One region of the Micromonospora sp. DH14 genome, then DNA from elsewhere that is predicted to be linked to it. Evidence: riboswitches for the same ligand, from Rfam matches in the RefSeq annotation. Region 1 holds a riboswitch; each other region holds the start of a gene.
The links. Region 1 has a riboswitch for S-adenosylmethionine ahead of QCZ28_RS21885 (ABC transporter substrate-binding protein). Riboswitches for the same ligand answer to the same signal wherever they lie in the genome.

Region 2: it holds a riboswitch for S-adenosylmethionine, as region 1 does, so the genes downstream of both, thrC (threonine synthase) here and QCZ28_RS21885 (ABC transporter substrate-binding protein) in region 1, are expected to answer to the same signal.
Region 3: it holds a riboswitch for S-adenosylmethionine, as region 1 does, so the genes downstream of both, QCZ28_RS05540 (aminotransferase class V-fold PLP-dependent enzyme) here and QCZ28_RS21885 (ABC transporter substrate-binding protein) in region 1, are expected to answer to the same signal.

Annotation. Positions count from the first base shown of each region.
Region 1 covers NZ_JARVKT010000017.1:105,841-111,375, reverse strand. Annotated here, with positions in the region: gene corA (magnesium/cobalt transporter CorA) at 1-163, opposite strand, end outside; gene QCZ28_RS21890 (amino acid transporter) at 318-2,276, shown strand; SAM riboswitch class IV at 2,364-2,475, shown strand; gene QCZ28_RS21885 (ABC transporter substrate-binding protein) at 2,749-3,609, shown strand; gene QCZ28_RS21880 (amino acid ABC transporter permease) at 3,649-4,419, shown strand; gene QCZ28_RS21875 (amino acid ABC transporter ATP-binding protein) at 4,416-5,159, shown strand; gene QCZ28_RS21870 (fatty acid desaturase) at 5,174-5,535, opposite strand, start outside.
Region 2 covers NZ_JARVKT010000002.1:274,895-280,429, reverse strand. Annotated here, with positions in the region: gene paaN (phenylacetic acid degradation protein PaaN) at 1-847, opposite strand, end outside; gene QCZ28_RS05465 (GNAT family N-acetyltransferase) at 948-1,967, opposite strand; gene thrC (threonine synthase) at 2,216-3,502, opposite strand; SAM riboswitch class I at 3,513-3,648, opposite strand; gene QCZ28_RS05455 (DMT family transporter) at 3,716-4,678, opposite strand; gene QCZ28_RS05450 (metalloregulator ArsR/SmtB family transcription factor) at 4,770-5,075, shown strand; gene QCZ28_RS05445 (DoxX family protein) at 5,379-5,535, opposite strand, start outside.
Region 3 covers NZ_JARVKT010000002.1:293,329-298,863, forward strand. Annotated here, with positions in the region: gene QCZ28_RS05520 (FAD-linked oxidase C-terminal domain-containing protein) at 1-284, opposite strand, end outside; gene QCZ28_RS05525 (DUF4031 domain-containing protein) at 353-637, shown strand; gene QCZ28_RS05530 (metal-dependent phosphohydrolase) at 609-1,265, opposite strand; gene QCZ28_RS05535 (FUSC family protein) at 1,405-2,607, shown strand; gene QCZ28_RS05540 (aminotransferase class V-fold PLP-dependent enzyme) at 2,630-3,889, opposite strand; SAM riboswitch class IV at 3,936-4,056, opposite strand; gene QCZ28_RS05545 (PrsW family intramembrane metalloprotease) at 4,080-5,535, shown strand, end outside.

The sequences.
Region 1 (5,535 bases):
ACGGCGAGGCGAACCGGTGCCCCCGGAGGTAGACCGCGCTGTCCACCAGGCCGTGGGAGGCTGCGGGCGACTCCGGGGACGGCACCACGCCGACCCTCGTCTCGTACTCGTCGAGTTGACGGCCGAAGCCACCACCCGGGCGGAAGCGACGGCCGCCGACCATGCCCTGTCCCCTCCCCCGGTGCCGTCCGGTCCGGACCGGGAGGCTGCATCCCCGGTGCCCTGGGCCCGAAACCCGCCGGGGCGTCGGCTGGGTTCCGCGCACCGGCGGACGGCGGCGGCCCGGCGGGCGGATACTCACGGTGACCGTGAGCGGGATGACGGGGGACGCGCCGGTGACGTTCGACAGACGCGCCGGCCGGTTGCGGGGGTGGCTGCTCGACGCCGGCTCGGACCAGGCCGTGCAGCACCCGGGACCGCACGGGCGCCCGCCGGAGCACCGGCTCCACCCGTGGTGGAAGGTGATGTGCCTGACCGGTGTGGACTACTTCTCCACGCTGGGCTACCAGCCGGGCATCGCGGCGCTGGCCGCCGGGGCGCTCTCGCCGGTGGCGACGCTGGTGCTGGTGCTGGTGACCCTGCTGGGCGCGCTGCCGGTCTACCGGCGGGTGGCGGTGGAGAGCCCGCACGGTGAGGGCTCCATCGCGATGCTGGTCCGCCTGCTGAGCTACTGGCCGGGCAAGCTGCTGGTGCTGGTGCTGCTCGGTTTCGCGGCCACCGACTTCATCATCACCATCACCCTCTCGGCGGCCGACGCGACGGCGCACATCGACGAGAACCCCTTCTGGCCGAGTGCGCTCAAGGGGCACGAGGTGCTGCTCACGCTGCTGCTCCTGGCGCTGCTGGGCGCGGTGTTCCTCAAGGGATTCAGCGAGGCCATCGGGATCGCCGTCATCCTGGTCGCGGTGTACCTGACGCTGAACGCGGTGGTGGTGGCCGACGCGCTGTGGCGGGTGGTGACGCACCCGAGCGCGGTCGACGACTGGACCTCCGCGCTGACCACCGGGCACGGCGACCCGTGGCTGGTGGTCGGGCTGTCGCTGCTGGTCTTTCCGAAGCTGGCGCTGGGCCTGTCCGGCTTCGAGACCGGGGTGGCCGTCATGCCGAGCGTACGGGGTGACCCGCAGGACTCGGAGGCACGACCGTTGGGCCGGATCCGTGGCGCGCGCCGGCTGCTCACCACCGCAGCGCTGATCATGAGCGCTTTCCTGATCACCAGCAGCGTGACGACAACGGTGCTGATCCCGCCGGACGCCTTCCAGCCGGGCGGGCCGGCGAACGGCCGGGCGCTGGCCTACCTGGCGCACGCCCACCTCGGCGAGGTGTTCGGCACCATCTACGACCTGTCCACCATCGGGATCCTCTGGTTCGCCGGAGCGTCGGCGATGGCTGGTCTGCTCAACCTCGTGCCGCGCTACCTGCCCCGTTACGGCATGGCGCCGACCTGGGCGCGAGCCGTCCGGCCGCTGGTCCTGGTCTTCACCTCGGTGGCGTTCCTGATCACGATCGTCTTCAAGGCCAGCGTGGACGCGCAGGGCGGCGCGTACGCCACCGGGGTGCTGGTGTTGATCACCTCGGCCGCGACGGCGGTGACGCTCGCGGCGCTGCGGCAGCGTCAGCGCGGTCGCAGCATCGCGTTCGGCATCATCGCGGTGATCTTCGTCTACACGACGCTGGCGAACGTGGTGGAACGCCCCAGTGGCGTCAAGATCGCCGCTTGTTTCATCGGCGGGATCATCCTGGTGTCGGTGTTGTCCCGGCTGATGCGGGCCTACGAGCTGCGCGTCAACCACGTCGAGTTGGATCCGGCCGCGGCCCGGATCATCGACGAACGCGCCGGCCGGCGGATCCGCCTCATCGCACACGAACCCGACCGGCGCGACGAGGCGGAGTACCGCGCCAAGCTCGCCCAGACCATGGCGGACAACGACTTCCCCGACGACAGCGACGTCATCTTCGTCGAGGTCGAGGTCACCGACCCGTCCGACTTCGAGACCGGGGTGCTGGTCCGCGGCAGCGTCGTCGACGGCCGCTTCCCGGTGCTCAGCCTGGCCAGTTCGTCGGTGCCCACCGCGCTGGCCGCCCTGCTGCTGGAAATCCGCGACCGCAGCCGTCGGCGACCCCGCATCTACTTCGAGTGGTCCGAGGGAGGGCCGGTCCGCAACTTCCTGCGCTACCTGGCGTTCGGGCAGGGCGCGATCGCCTCGGTGACCCGGGAGATCCTGCGCCGCCAGGAACCCGACCCACACCGCCGACCGCACGTGCACGCCGGCTGACCTGGGCGCGGGGCGGACCGTCGCGCACGGTGAGCGTGGTCATACCGACTGGACGCGGCACCCGTCGGTGCTGCTAGCCTCGGCGCAGGTCATGAGCGCCAGCGCGAAGCCCCGGCTCGCTGGCCGGCAACCCTCCTCCGCGGTGGGGTGCCCCGGGTGAAGACCAGGCACCGGCACGACGTCGGCGCAAGCGTGGCCTGGCACCCAGGTCAGCACAGACCCGGGAGAACCATGCGCATCCTCAGCACCACCCCACCGACTGACGTCGCGGACCTCCGCACCGGTCGACCCTCGCCCGCACTGACGCGGCGACGGCACGTGGACACGATGCGAATGTGCAGCGCCGCCTGTCGTCGCGGCACCGCGCTCTAGCACCACCCTCCCGAAACCCCTTTCCACCGGTACGCCCATCGGGCGCGCCGTCGGTGGCGCACACCCGCGCCCGCCGAGACACCACCCTTCGGAGACACCAGTGCGATTCCTTCCCGCAGTGACCCGTGCCGCCGCCCTGGGGGCGGCGGCGATCCTGGCCGCCACCGCCCTCACCGCCTGCGGCGACGACAGTTCGTCCGACGCCAACCCGTACGGCCTGGCCCAGCCGGGCGTACTGCGCGCCGGCACGCTGACCGACGCGCCGCCGAACGTGTACCTCAAGGACGGCAGGTTCACCGGCTTCGACAACGACCTGCTGACCGCCGTGGCCGGCAAGCTCGGCCTCACTGTGGAGTTCGTCGGCACCGACTTCTCCGCGCTGCTCAGCCAGGTCAACAACCGCAAGTTCGACGTCGGCAGCTCCTCGATCACCATCACCGAGGCCCGCAAGAAGACTGTCGACTTCGGCAACGGCTACGACTTCGGCTACTTCGGCCTGGACGTCCCGGCCGGCTCGCCGATCACCAGCTTCGACCAGCTCACCGGCAAGCGGGTAGTGGTGGTGCAGGGCACCGTCCAGGACGACTACGCCACCGGCAAGCAGCTGAACCCGGTGCGGGTGCCGGACTACAACGGTGCGATCAACCAGCTCAAGGCGGGCACCGCCGACGCGTGGATCGCCCCGGCGGAGATCGGCGAGAAGTCGGCCGCCGACAGCAACGGCAAGATCACCGTGGCGGCCAAGCAGCTCAGCCCGGCACCGACCGCGTACGCCGTGGCCAAGGGCAACGACAAGCTGCGCGAGGCGCTGAACAAGAGCCTCGACGAGGTCATCGCCGATGGCACCTGGACCCGGTTGCAGGCGCAGTACTACCCGGGTCGGCCGATCCCGGCGGACTTCAAGCCGGGCAGCGGCGCGGTCACGGTGGCGCCGTCGGCGTCCGCGTCGGCGGCGTCCTGAACCGGTGACGAACGAGCGGGGCGGTAGGAGAGGCGACACATGGATCCGTTGAGCACCCTGTGGGAAACGTTCTTCGACTGGGACTCGATGCGCGAGGCGCTGCCCGAGATGCTGACCGTCGGGTTGCCCAACACGCTGATCCTGGCGGTCTCCGCCGCCCTGCTCGGCTCGGTGCTGGGCCTGCTGCTGGCCGTCGCGGGGATCTCCCGAAGCCGCTGGTTGCGCTGGCCGGCGCGGGTCTACACCGACGTGTTCCGGGGGCTGCCGGCCGCCGCGACGATCCTGCTGATCGGCGTCGGGTTGGCCCCGCTGGGCATGCAGGTCTGGGGACCGGACCCCTACCCGTTGGGCATCCTGGCGCTGTCGCTCATCGCTGCCGCGTACATCGGGGAGATCTTCCGCTCGGGCATCCAGTCGGTGGAGGCCGCCCAGTTGGAGGGCGCCCGGGCGCTCGGCTTCTCCTGGGCCGACGCGATGCGCCTGGTGATCGTCCCGCAGGGCATCCGGCGGGTGCTGCCGGCCTGGGTGAACCAGCTCATCGCGCTGATCAAGGACTCCAGCCTGGTCTACTTCCTCGGCCTGGTGGCCAGCCAGCGGGAGTTGTTCCGGATCGGGCAGGACTACGCGGCCACCACCGGCAACGAGTCGGCGCTGCTGCTGGCGGGGCTGTGCTACCTGGCGTTGACCGTTCCGTTGACGCACGTCGTGAACTGGATCGACCGCCGGCTGCGCAACGGTCGGCCGGCCACCGCGCCGACAGACGAGGACGACGACACCACGCCGTACGCGATGGAAGGAGACCGGCGATGACCGCCGCCAGCACGACCTCGGTCAGCCTCGACGTACGCGACGTGCACCTCGCCTTCGGACCGAACCGGGTGCTGCGCGGCGTCGACCTGTCGGTGCCGCGTGGCGCGACGGCCTGTGTCATCGGCCCGTCCGGGTCGGGCAAGTCCACCCTGCTGCGCACCATCAACCGGCTGATCGAACCGGACCGGGGCGACGTGCTGCTGGACGGGCGCAGCGTGCTGGGCGACGACCCGGACGCGCTGCGGCAGCGGGTGGGCATGGTGTTCCAGCAGTTCAACCTCTTCCCGCACATGAGCGTGCTGCGCAACGTCACGCTGGCACTGCGCCGACTGCGCAAGCTCGGTGAGGACGAGGCGGACGCGCTCGCCCGCGCCCAGTTGGAGCTGGTGGGGCTTGCCGGCAAGGCGAACTCCCGGCCGGCGCAACTCTCCGGTGGTCAGCAGCAACGGGTGGCGATCGCGCGTGCGCTGGCGCTGCGGCCCGAGGTGATGCTCTTCGACGAGGCGACCTCGGCGCTCGACCCGGAGCTGGTCAAGGGTGTGCTCGGGGTGATGGCCGACCTGTCCGCCGCCGGGATGACCATGGTGGTGGTGACCCACGAGATGGGCTTCGCCCGGCAGGTCGCCGACACCGTCGCCTTCATGGACCGGGGTGTGGTGCTGGAGGCCGGCCCGCCCGAGGCCGTCTTCGAGCGGGCCGAACATCCGCGGCTGCGCCGGTTCCTCGACCAGGTGCTCTGAGCCGCGGGCGGCCGTCAGGCCCGGGCGCGGGGACGTACCGCCTCCCAGAGCAGGCGGTAGAACTCGGCGTAGCTGCGTTGCACATGCTGACCGTGGCGGCGGGTTTCCTCGTGCCGCGACGGCAGCTGGTTGATCGGCACGCTCATCGCCGCGTGGTGCTCGATGTGCAGGTTGTTGCCGTTGGTGAACCACGTGCTCAGCCAGCTGCCCCGGATCGACCGGGTGTTGCGCAGCACGTCGGTCGTGTCGGTCTCGCACAGCAGGTGCTCGGGCAGTTCCACGAGGAAGTGCAACGGCACCGCCACCAGCAGCGGCAGCACCCACAGCCGCAGTGGGTACACGCCGTGCCCGGTCAGGGCCAGGCCGACAGCGGCCA
Region 2 (5,535 bases), on a different contig from region 1:
CCCGGTGCAGGGCCAGGTCGCTGGCGAGCTTCTCGCCGGGCGCCTCCGCCGCCAACATGATCAGGTTCGGGTCGAAGCCGGCCTCGGCGAGCACCTCCCGGGCGTACTTCACGGTGATGGCCAGCGGCAGCACGGCGCGCGGGTGCGGCTTGACGATCACCGGGTTGCCGGTGGCCAGCGAGGCGAACAGCCCGGGGTACGAGTTCCAGGTCGGGAAGGTGTTGCAGCCGATCACCAGTGCCACCCCACGCGGCACCACGTGGAACGTCTTGGTCATCCGCAGCGGGTCACCCTTGCCGGCGGCCTTCTCCCAGCCGGCCGTGCCCGGGTGCCGGGTCATCTCGGCGTACGCGTACGCCAGGGCTTCCAGCGCCCGGTCCAGCGCGTGCGCGCCACCGGCCTGGAAGGCCATCACGAACGCCTGCCCGCTGGTGAACTGGACCGCGTTGGCCAGCTCGAAGATGTTCTTGTGCAGCCGGTCGAGGATCTCCAGGCAGACGCCTACCCGGGCCTGCGGGCCGGCGTCACGCCACGCCGGCAGCGCGGCGGAGGCGGCGCTGACCAGCTCGCCGGTGCCGGCGTGCGGGTACCGCACCGCCAGCTCCACCCCGAACGGGCTCGTCTCGGTGGCGACCCGAGCGCCGCTGCCGGGCTGGTCGAGCGGGAAATCACCACCGAGGTACGCCTCGAAGGCGGTCTTACCGTCGGCGGCGGCGGTCTCGCCGTACACCCGGGGGCTGGGGGATTCGGGATAGGCGGACCAGTAGCCCCGCTCCGTGATCGCGGTCAGCGCACGGTTGAGGGTGTCGGCGTGCCTGTCGTACAGGGGATGCGGGGTCTCCGTCATGCCCGCCATCATGCCTGAGTCAGGTCCGCGAGCAGTAGCGCGAATGCCCGGCAGCGACGCATGCCTGAGTCAGGTCCGCGAGCAGTAGCGCCGATACCTGTCAGAGGGTGAGCTGCCAGTCGGTCCAGGAGTCCACCGGGCGGAAGCCGAGCTGCTCGTTGATCGCCACCATGTAACTGTTGCTCGCCGCGTTCCAGGTGTCGATCACCTGTACCTCGGGCTCGTGGGTGAGCAGGTGGTGCAGGTTCTCCGCCTTGGCGATGAGGCCGAGCCGGTGCCCACGGTGGGCCGGGTCGACGATGGTGATCTGCTGGTAGGCGTGCCAGTCGGCGGAGGCGCCCACGTCCAGCAGCGTCCAGGCGACAAGTCGACCGGACGCCTCGTGGCGCATCCCGAGGTGGTAGCGCCGCCGGCCCCGGGCGTCCAGCGCCCGTTCGTTGCCGCGGATGCGCTCGGCGTCCACCTGCTCCGGCTCCCACTGCACGTCGCCCATGGGCGCGTCCATCATCAGCCGGCCGTCGAGGTAGGCGATGTCGGCGACGTACTCCGGCGGGGTGGCCCCCTGCCAGCAGACCGACTGGTAGCCCTCGGCCCGTGGGCGGGCCTCGGCGAGCGCCGCTCGCAGTGCCACCCGGTCGATCTTGCCGACGTCGAGCCGTCGGCGCACCTCGGCGAGGGCGGGTTGAGCGCCGGTCGCGGCGGCGAACGCGTCACCGGCCACGCTGCGGGCCGGCCCGCCGGGCAGCGCGGAGACGGCCATCCCCACCACCCGCTTGCGGCAGTGCTCGCGGAGCAGGCGCACCCCGTACTCGTGCAGGGCCCGGCCGACTCCCCGGCGCCGCAGCTGCGGATGCACCGTCAGCTCGGCGGTGGCGTTGTCGGTGTTGTCGAGCTGCGGCAGGTCCAGCTGGAGGTAGCCGGCCGGCACGCCGTCCAGTCGGGCCAGCGCGAAGAGGGACCGGGTGCCGGGCATCGGCGTGTGGAACAGCGCGTCGAAGCGGCGCCGGCAGTAGGGCGGGAAGTCCGGCAGGTCGGCGTCGTTGGCCGCCGACCCGATCCGGTACGCCTCGTCGACAGCGCTCCGGTCGGCGCCGTCGAACGACGCGATGGTGATGCTCATTCCGCTGAGGGTGCACCAGGAAAAAGCGATCGGGCCAGCGAATTAATCGCTGGCCCGATCGGACGTGGTCGGGAGGGACACTCGCACAACGCCTCCGGCGTTGGGTCGCAAGAACTTCAAAAGTCTTCGGCGAAATGCCCTCCCGCACGGAGCATCTTGCGCCGTCCGGTTCCTGCCGTCAAGTCCGTAGCGGCGGGTTTTCCACACTCACAGCGAAAACCCAGTTACTGGCTGATCCACTCGGTTCGTCAGCCGAGGAGGCCGGCGTCGCGGGCGGCACGCAGCGAGGGCTTGATGTGGTGGGTCGGGCCGACCTGGCCGGCCACCGCGTCGATGGTCTTCAGACCCTCGCCGGTGTTGAACACGACGGTCTCGGCCGTCGGGTCGAGTCGACCGGACTCGACCAGCTTGCGCAGCACTGCCACTGTCACCCCACCCGCGGTCTCGGCGAAGACCCCGGTCGTGCGGGCCAGGTCGCGGATGCCCGCCCGGATCTCGTCGTCGTCGACGTACTCCATCCAGCCGCCGGTGCGGCGGACCGCCTCCAGGGCGTAGAGGCCGGCTGCCGGGTCGCCGATGTTGAGCGACTTGGCGATGCCGGTCGGCTTGACCGGGATGATCGTGTCGGTCCCGTCGTGCAGGGCGGTGGCGATCGGGTTGCAGCCCGCGGACTGCGCGCCGAAGACCTTCCAGCCGCCGGCCGGCGCCTCGACCAGGCCGATCTCGACCAGCTCGGAGAACGCCTTGTCAATCTTGGTGAGCAGCTCGCCGCTGGCCATCGGAATGACCACCTGCGCCGGGATCCGCCAGCCGAGCTGCTCGGCCACCTCGTAGCCGAGGGTCTTGGAACCCTCGGCGTAGTACGGCCGGACGTTCACGTTGACGAACGCGGTGTCCTCGAATTCGTCGGTCTCCACCAGCTCGCCGCAGAGCCGGTTGACATCGTCGTACGAGCCGTCGATGGCGACCAGCTCGCCACCGTAGACGGCGGTGGTGATGACCTTGCCCTGCTCCAGGTCGCTGGGGATGAAGACCACCGAGGGCACCCCGGCGCGGGCGGCGTGGGCGGCCACCGAGTTGGCCAGGTTGCCGGTCGACGCGCAGGCGAACCGGGTGAAGCCGAGCGCCTTGGCGGCGGTGAGCGCCACCGAGACGACCCGGTCCTTGAACGAGTGGGTGGGGTTGGCGCTGTCGTCCTTGACCCAGAGCGGCGCGGTGATGCCCAGCTCGGCGGCGAGGTGCGGGGCTGCCACCAGCGGGGTCAGCCCCGGGTCGAGGGTGACCCGGCTGGCCGGGTCCTGACCGGCGGGCAGCAGTGCGGCGTACCGCCAGATGTTGTCCGGGCCGGCTTCGATCTGTTCGCGGGTGACGGTGGCCAGCGCGGAGGTGTCGTAGTCGACCTCCAGCGGGCCGAAACACTCGTAACAGGCGTGCTGGGCGGCGAGCGGGTAGCGGGCCGAACAGGCGCGGCAGACCAGGGCGCGGGCCGGGCTGGCGGAGGTGTCGATGCCGGAGCTGACGAGCGTCGACGTCATGTCGAGAGTCCTCTCATCTTTCCCCGCATCGCACGGTGCGGCGGGGACGGAATTGGCACCTGCCCCGCGGGTCGCTCAGCGGTGAGCGCGCGGGGTGGTTGCCGGGGCGTCGTCGGGCCGTATCCCTCAGCCCCTCTGGATGAGGTATTCAGTTGTGCCGCCGAGTCTAGGCAAAGCTGGCCGTGGCCTCCAGGGCGAATCCCAGGGAGTGGGTCAGCGGGCGTTCACGGCCACCGGGTCGGTCACCGCGATCGGGTCCGTCACCGCACCCGGCCGGGGCAGCGGCGTGGTCCGGGGGCGGGCGGCGAGGTTCGCGGCGATCAGGGCGGCGATCGTGATGGCGGCCCCGACCAGTTCGACGGGTTCCGGGCGGTAGCCACGGGCGATCTGCACCGCGAAGGTGGTCACCGGAACCAGGTTCATGAACAGCGCGGCGTTGGCGGCACCGAGTCGCTGCACGCCGGTGTTCCAGGCCAGGACCGCGATGACGGCACCCACCACGACGGCGTACGCCAACTGCGGGGTGATTGCCACGAGGTCGGCGGCGGCTGGCGCGTGCTGCCAGCCGACGGCGTCGGCGCCGATGCTCAGGACGAGCATGGCGGCCGTGCCGGCGAGCGCGGTCAGTGTGGTGAAGCGCAGCGGCGTCCACTCGCCGAACCGACTGGCGCCGTGGGTGTAGATGGCCCAGCCCAGCACCGCGCCGATCATCATCAGCCCGCCGAGGCCGAACTGGCCGAGCCCGGCCAGGCTGCCGCGCGTGATCACCAGGCCGACTCCGACGAGCGCCACCAGGGAGAGGGCCAGCAGGAGCGGCTTCGGGCGTACGCCGTCGCGAGCCCAGCGGACGAGCTGGGTGATCACCGGGGTGGTGGCCACGAAGAGGGAGACCTGCTGCGGGGCGGCGTGTTCGAGCGCCAGGTTGGTGAGCAGGTTGAAGCCGGCGAAGCCGACCACTCCGAGCACCACCACCTCCAGTGCCCTTCCACCGTGCCCCAGCGCGCCGGCACCCTCGCGGAGCAGCAGGATGGCGACCAGGACGACGGCGGCCAGCAGGTAGCGCGCGGTGGTCAGGTTGAGCGGGTCGACCCGGTCGAGCGCGCTGGCCAGGATCGGGAACATCACGCCCCAGCCGAGCACGGCGACCAGTGGGTACGCGGTGGCACGGGATCGCATCGGCAACTCCAATGTTCGAGTATCGTCGAACCAACGACACCGACCATAGGGTGTTGTTCGATCGCTGTCGAACAAGGGTTACACTGGTCACATGGAGCCGCACGAGCCTGACCTGACCGCCGTACCGGTCACCAGCGTGCTGGCCGCGCTCGCCGACGACGTGCGGCTACAGATCGTCCGGGCACTCGCCGAGGGCGGCGAGTCCCCCTGCGGCAGCTTCGACTTCGGCGTCTCCAAGGCGACCCGCAGCCATCACCTCAAGGTGCTGCGCGAGGCGGGCCTGACCCGGACCCGCGCCGCCGGCACGAGCCGGCTGGTCCGGCTGCGCCGCGACGAGCTGGACAAGCTCTACCCCGGCCTACTGGACGCGGTCCTCGCCCAACACCGATCGGCCTGACGCTCCCGCTTCGGCCCCTCCCGCACGTGTCGCTGGCGGTCGCGGCTGCGGAGCGGGTGACACCTGCCATTCGCGCACGCTTTGGAGCTGAATCGTTTGCGACATCAGCACCCAGCTGGGATCCGGCGCGCGGGGCGCAGAGCCGGGATCCGGCGCGCGGGGCGCAGAGCCGGGATCCGGCGCGCGGGGCGCAGAGCCGGGATCCGGCGCGCGGGGCGCAGAGCCGGGCCTACGGGGGCGGCCGTGACCGGCGCGTCGCCAGGGCCGCCTCGTCGAGGCCCCGGCGACGCGGTACGGATGCGGTCAGACGACGATCGAGCTGCTCTCAGCCATCGGCGTCACCGGCGCGGACTCAGCGTCGCGGCGACGCGCGAGCAGCGTGTCGAGCGCCCAGGAACCCGGACCGAGGGCCGCGATCAGCAGGAACGACCAGCAGAAGAGCGCCGACAGCTCCCCACCG
Region 3 (5,535 bases), on a different contig from region 1:
ATCGCGACGGTGCTGAGCACCACCGCGCCGTCCACCGCGTTCGCCGCGCCGGCCAGCCCGGTCCGCGCGCCCTGCGGCACCACCGGTACGCCGTGTCGCGCCGCGGCCTGGACCACGGCGACCACCTGCCCGGTGTCGCGTGGTCGGGTCACCACCAACGGCAGGCCGGCGGCGCACAGGTCGGCCTCGTCGCGCTGGTGCATCAGCAGCAGGTCCGGGTCGGTGAGCACGGCGTCGTCACCGAGCGCGGCGCGCAGGTCGTCGAGGAGCGCGGTGGCAGCCATGCAGCCGAGGCTAAGCCGCCGACCGGCGATCAACAACATGATCGACTCGACGGGATAGCTTGGACATCATGCTCTACCTGGACCGGCCGGCCTGGCCGTGGCGCGGCCGCCTCTGGTCGCACCTGATCAGTGACGTCTCGTACGCCGAGCTGCACGCCTTCGCCGAGACGCTCGGTGCGCCGAGGCGCGGCTTCGACCGGGACCACTACGACATCCCGGCCGACCGGTTCGCGGCGGCGGTGTGGCTCGGTGCGCAGGTCGTGCCGAGCCGGGAGCTGGTCCAGTTGCTCCGCAGCACCGGCCTGCGTCGCCCGAAGCACCTGGTCAGCCCGCGCTCTGCGGCTCCCCGTTGAGCGCGGCGAGTTCCCGGCGCACGTTGGCCCGGGCGGGCTCTTCCCACCGGGTGGCCAGCGGCGGCAGCCGGAACAGCGCGGGCAGCGCCAGCAGGCCGGTCAACACCGCGGCCCGTCCAGCCCGGAAGGCCGGCTCCGGCACGTGGGCGTACTCCCGGCGGATCGCCGCCGCGTACCGCTCGTAGCGGGCCGGCGGCGCGGCCAGCACGGCCAGGTCCGCATCGCAGAGCAGCGCGCCGTCGCGGTCGTCCGGGGTCACCGAGTGCCCGGCGGTGAGCAGCACCAGCCGGTGCACCTCGGCCACCGTGGGAGTCGGCACCCCGAGCCCGGTGAGCACGGTCCCGGCCAGCGCCGCGCTGTCGCGTTCGTTGGCGTCGCCAGCGGCCCGGGGGTCGTAGACCACGTCGTGGAACCAGGCCGCCAACCGGACCGCGTCGACCCGATCGGCCAGGTCGGCATGCTGGTCGACCACATCGAGCACTGCCGTCAGGTGGGCCAGCGTGTGATAGTGCCGGTGCGGCTCCCGCCACCGGGCGATCACCATCTCCCCGGCCCGGGTCGTGTCCGGGTCGGGCCTCGCGCCGGCATCCCGGGCCGCCGCCCGCCACCGGTCCAGCAGATCAGCCACCGCCCGAGTCTGCCGCATCCGCCCGCGACGCGCGGGACGGGAGGATTCAGCGAGCCCACCACGGGTAGTCGCGCCCATGGCCGTGGCCCGGGACAAGCGACCTCCGGTGGTGCGACGTACCGCGCTGCGCGAAGGGTTGGTGGACATCGACGGCGCGCGGATCGCCGAAGCCACCCAGGAGCTGCGACACCGTGGTCGAGCCACCCTGCACGACCGGCTGCACCGGGTCCGGATGGCCGGCGGGCTCGCCGTGCAGGCCGGGCTGGCGGCAGGGCTCGCGTACTTCGTCTCGCACCGGCTGCTCGGCAACCCGCAACCGGTCTTCGCGCCGATCTCCGCGGTCGGCACCCTGGCCGCCTCGGTCGGTCAGCGGTTCCGCCGGACGGTGGAGCTGATCGTCGGGGTGGGCGTCGGGGTGGCAGTCGGTGACCTGCTGATCTATTTCCTCGGCACTGGCGCGTGGCAGCTCGGCCTGGTGGTCACGGTGGCGATCCTGCTCACCATCTTCGCCGGGGCGAGCGTGGCGATCGTCATCCAGGCGGCGGCCACCGCGGTGCTGATCGTGACGCTGAGCCCGTCGACCCAGAACCTGGAGATCCCCCGCTTCGTCGACGCGTTCCTCGGCGGCGGGGTCGCGCTGCTGGTCACGGCGGTGCTGCTGCCGCTGAACCCGCTCCGGGTGATCAACCGGGCCGCCCGACCCGCCCTGGACCTGCTCGCCTCCCAGCTCGACGCCACCGCCGACGGGCTGCGCAACCGGGACCGCGCCACCATCCAGCGCGCGCTGGAGAGGTTGCGCAACAACAAGGAGGAGTTGGCCACGCTGGGCGAGGCGATCGAGGGGGCGAAGGAGACCGCCACCCTCTCCCCGGCCCGTTGGCACCGCCGCGACGAACTGACCCACTACGCGGAGGCGGCCGATCCGATCGACCGGGCGATGCGCAACAGCGGTACGTTGATCCGCCGGTCCGTCACGCTGGTCGAGGACGAGGAACCGGTGCCCGATCCGATGCCGGACGCGATCGGTCACCTCGCCGAGTCGGTCCGGCTGCTCAAGCACGAGTTCGCCGCCGGCGAGGAGCCGGAGAAGGCCCGGGAACGGTCGCTGCGGGCGGTCAGCGAGGCCGGCCGGGCGTACGGCGACGGGGTCGGCTTCTCCGGCAGTGTGGTGGTCGCCCAGGTCCGTACCACGGCGAGCGACCTGCTGGTCGCCTCCGGAATCGAGCAGGAGGAGGCGAACCGGTGGATCCGCACCGCCTTCGGGGAGCAGGAACGCCCGGCCGGTGAGCCCGCCGAGCCCGGCGAGGCGCCGAAGCCACCCACCGCCCCGCCGGTCGGCTGAGCGGGGCCGCGCCGGCCGGGCCTCAGCCCAGCTCGGCCAGCGCCGCGAGCAGCCGGTCCACCTGCGCGGCCGTGCTGCCCAACCCGATGCTGGCGCGCAGCGCGGTGGGCGGCAGGTCCCGCCGGCCGGTACGCCCCGCCGCCTCACTGAGCAGCCGCCGGGCCAGCGGGTGGGCACAGAACAACCCGTCCCGTACGCCGATGTGGTGCTCGGCGGCCAGCCGGGTGGCCACCTCGGTGGAGTCCCGACCGGCGACCACGAACGAGACGATGCCGACCCGGGGCGCGTCCGGGCCGAAGGTGCGCAGCTCCACGACGTGCGGCAGGGCGGCGAGGCCGGTCCGCAGCCGGGCCAGCACTGCCTGCTCGTGGGCGGCCAGCGCGGCCCGGTCCACGTCGTCGAACGCCGTGCACACCGCCGCCAGCGCAACCGCGCCGAGCAGGTTCGGGGTGCCGCCCTCGTGCCGGGCCGGACCGGTCGCCCAGGTCACGTCGTGGGTGGCCGGCCCGACGTGACTGGTGGCCCCGCCGCCGGCCAGGTACGGCGGCGCGGCGTCCAACCAGTCCGCCCGGCCGATCAGCACACCCGCGCCGAACGGCGCGTACAGCTTGTGGCCGGACACGGCCAGATAGTCGACGTCCAGCGTGAGCAGGTCGACCGGGGCGTGCGGGGCGAGTTGGGCGGCGTCGAGCACGATCCGGGCACCGTGCCGGTGGGCCACCCGCGCCAGCTCGGCGACCGGCCACCGCTCACCGGTCACGTTGCTCGCACCGGTCACCGCGACCAGCACCGGCAGCGCCGGGTTGCTGCCCCGACGCAGCTCGGTCAGGGCTGCGGCGAGATCGCGTACCGCCCCGTCGGGGTCGGTGGGCACCGGCAGCCGCACCGATCCGCGCGGCCAGGGCAGCAGGTTGGCGTGGTGCTCGCCGGCGAACGTGACGACCGTCGTGCCGGCCGGCACGGCCCGCGCCAGCAGGTTGAGCGCGTCCGTGGTGTTGCGGGTGAAGATCACGTGATCGTCGGCGCGAGCGCCGAAGTGGTCCCCGATCGTCTGCCGGGCCTGCTCGTAGGCGAGGGTGCAGCGTCGCGACAGCGCTCCCGCGCCGCGGTGCACGCTGGCGTACCAGGGCAGCAGCTCGGCCACCGCGTCGGCGGCGGCCCGCGCGCACGGTGCGCTGGCCGCGTAGTCCAGGTTGATCTCGCCGGGCACACCGAGGACGTCGAGCGGCGCGGACGGCCCGGCGGACACTGCGGGTAGCGAGGGAACGAGGGTGACGGACACGCCGGAACCTCCGAGGTCAGGGACCCCGGGTGCGACATCGGGACGGGGTCCGCGCTTGCCCAGCACACCGATCGGGCTGGGCCCGGTCATCACCCGGGGCACCCCACCGCGAACTCGACGAGGGTTGCCGGCCAGCAAACCGGGGCTTGACGCTGGCGCTCGTGACCTGCCGGCAGCATAGCGGCTACCGATGCGGCCGAACCAGCCGGCGGTGGATGGCTACGCTGACCGCATGGCCGACACCCCGCCCGGTTCACCGCTGCCGCCGTCGCCCGCCGGCCCGCCCGCGCCCGCCGCCCCGCCGGTGGGCGAGACGCCGCGGATGCCGCTGCGCCGACTGGGCTGGCGGCGGTTCCTGGTGCTGGCCGGGGTGGTGCTGTTCATCGCGGCGTGCGCGGTGTTCATGGTCTTCACGCTCGGCCAGTCGCTCGGTGCGCAGGCCCTGCTGATCGGGGTGGTGGCCGCCATCCTGCCGGTGCCGGTGCTGGTCGGCTGCTTCCTCTGGCTGGACCGGTACGAACCCGAGCCGCTGAAGTATCTGATCTTCTGCTTCGCCTGGGGTGCGTTCGTCTCCACCGCCGCCTCGCTCACTGTGAACGACTTCGCGGCCAACCGGTTCGCCGACTGGGGCCTGCCGTCCGCGCTCACCGGGGTGCTGGTGGCGCCGTTCATCGAGGAGTTGACCAAGGCGCTGGGCCCGATCCTGCTGCTGGTGTTCCGCCGCCGCGAGTGGTCCGGGATCACCGACGGACTGGTCTACTGCGGGCTCTCCGCGGTCGGCTTCGCGATGGTGGAGAACATCCTCTACCTGGGCGGTTTGGGCTACGCCTCCGGTGCCGACCGCTACGGCCCGGCGACCGGCATCCAGCAGGTCATCGCGATCTTCATCCTGCGGATCCTGCTGTTCGGGTTCGCCCATCCCCTTTTCACCTCGATGACCGGTGTGGGGCTGGGGATCGCCTCCCGGACGGCCGACCGGCGCATCCGGGTGCTCGCCCCGATCGCCGGCCTGCTGCTGGCGATGATGCTGCACGGCACGTGGAACCTGCTGCCCACGCTCACCCAGGCCACCGGCGAGGCCGTGATCATGCTGTACGGCTTCCTGGGCCTGATGGTGCCGGTCTTCTTCGGCACCGTGGGGCTGGCGCTGTGGCTGCGCGCCTGGGAGGGGCGGCTCACCGAGCGGGTCCTACCCGACTACGTGCGCGCCGGCTGGCTCAGCCCGCCCGAGGTGGCCGCCCTGAGCAGCCTCGGCAGGCGGCACGCCGCCCGCAGTTGGGCGCGGCGGGTGGCCGGCGACGCCGGGGTGCGGGCGATGCGGGGTTACCAGTCCGCCGCGACCCGGCTGGCCCTGCTGCGCGACGGGACGCTGCGCGGTCTGGACCGCAAGCCCGCCGACCAGGAGCGGACCGCACGTGAGGAGCGGGAGTTGCTGGACGCCATCAGCGCGTACCGGACGTTCTTCGTCGGTCGGGACCCGCAGGCCCCGGCGGGGGTCTGGGACGGCAGCCGCTACCACCTGCGCTTCCCGGACGGCACCCAGCGCCCGGTGGACGCGCCGCACGAGCCGGTGGTGCCGATCCCGGTGGTGCTGGCGCCCGCCCCGGCTCCGGTGGGGTACGCAGCGCCCGGCTGGCCGGGGCCGC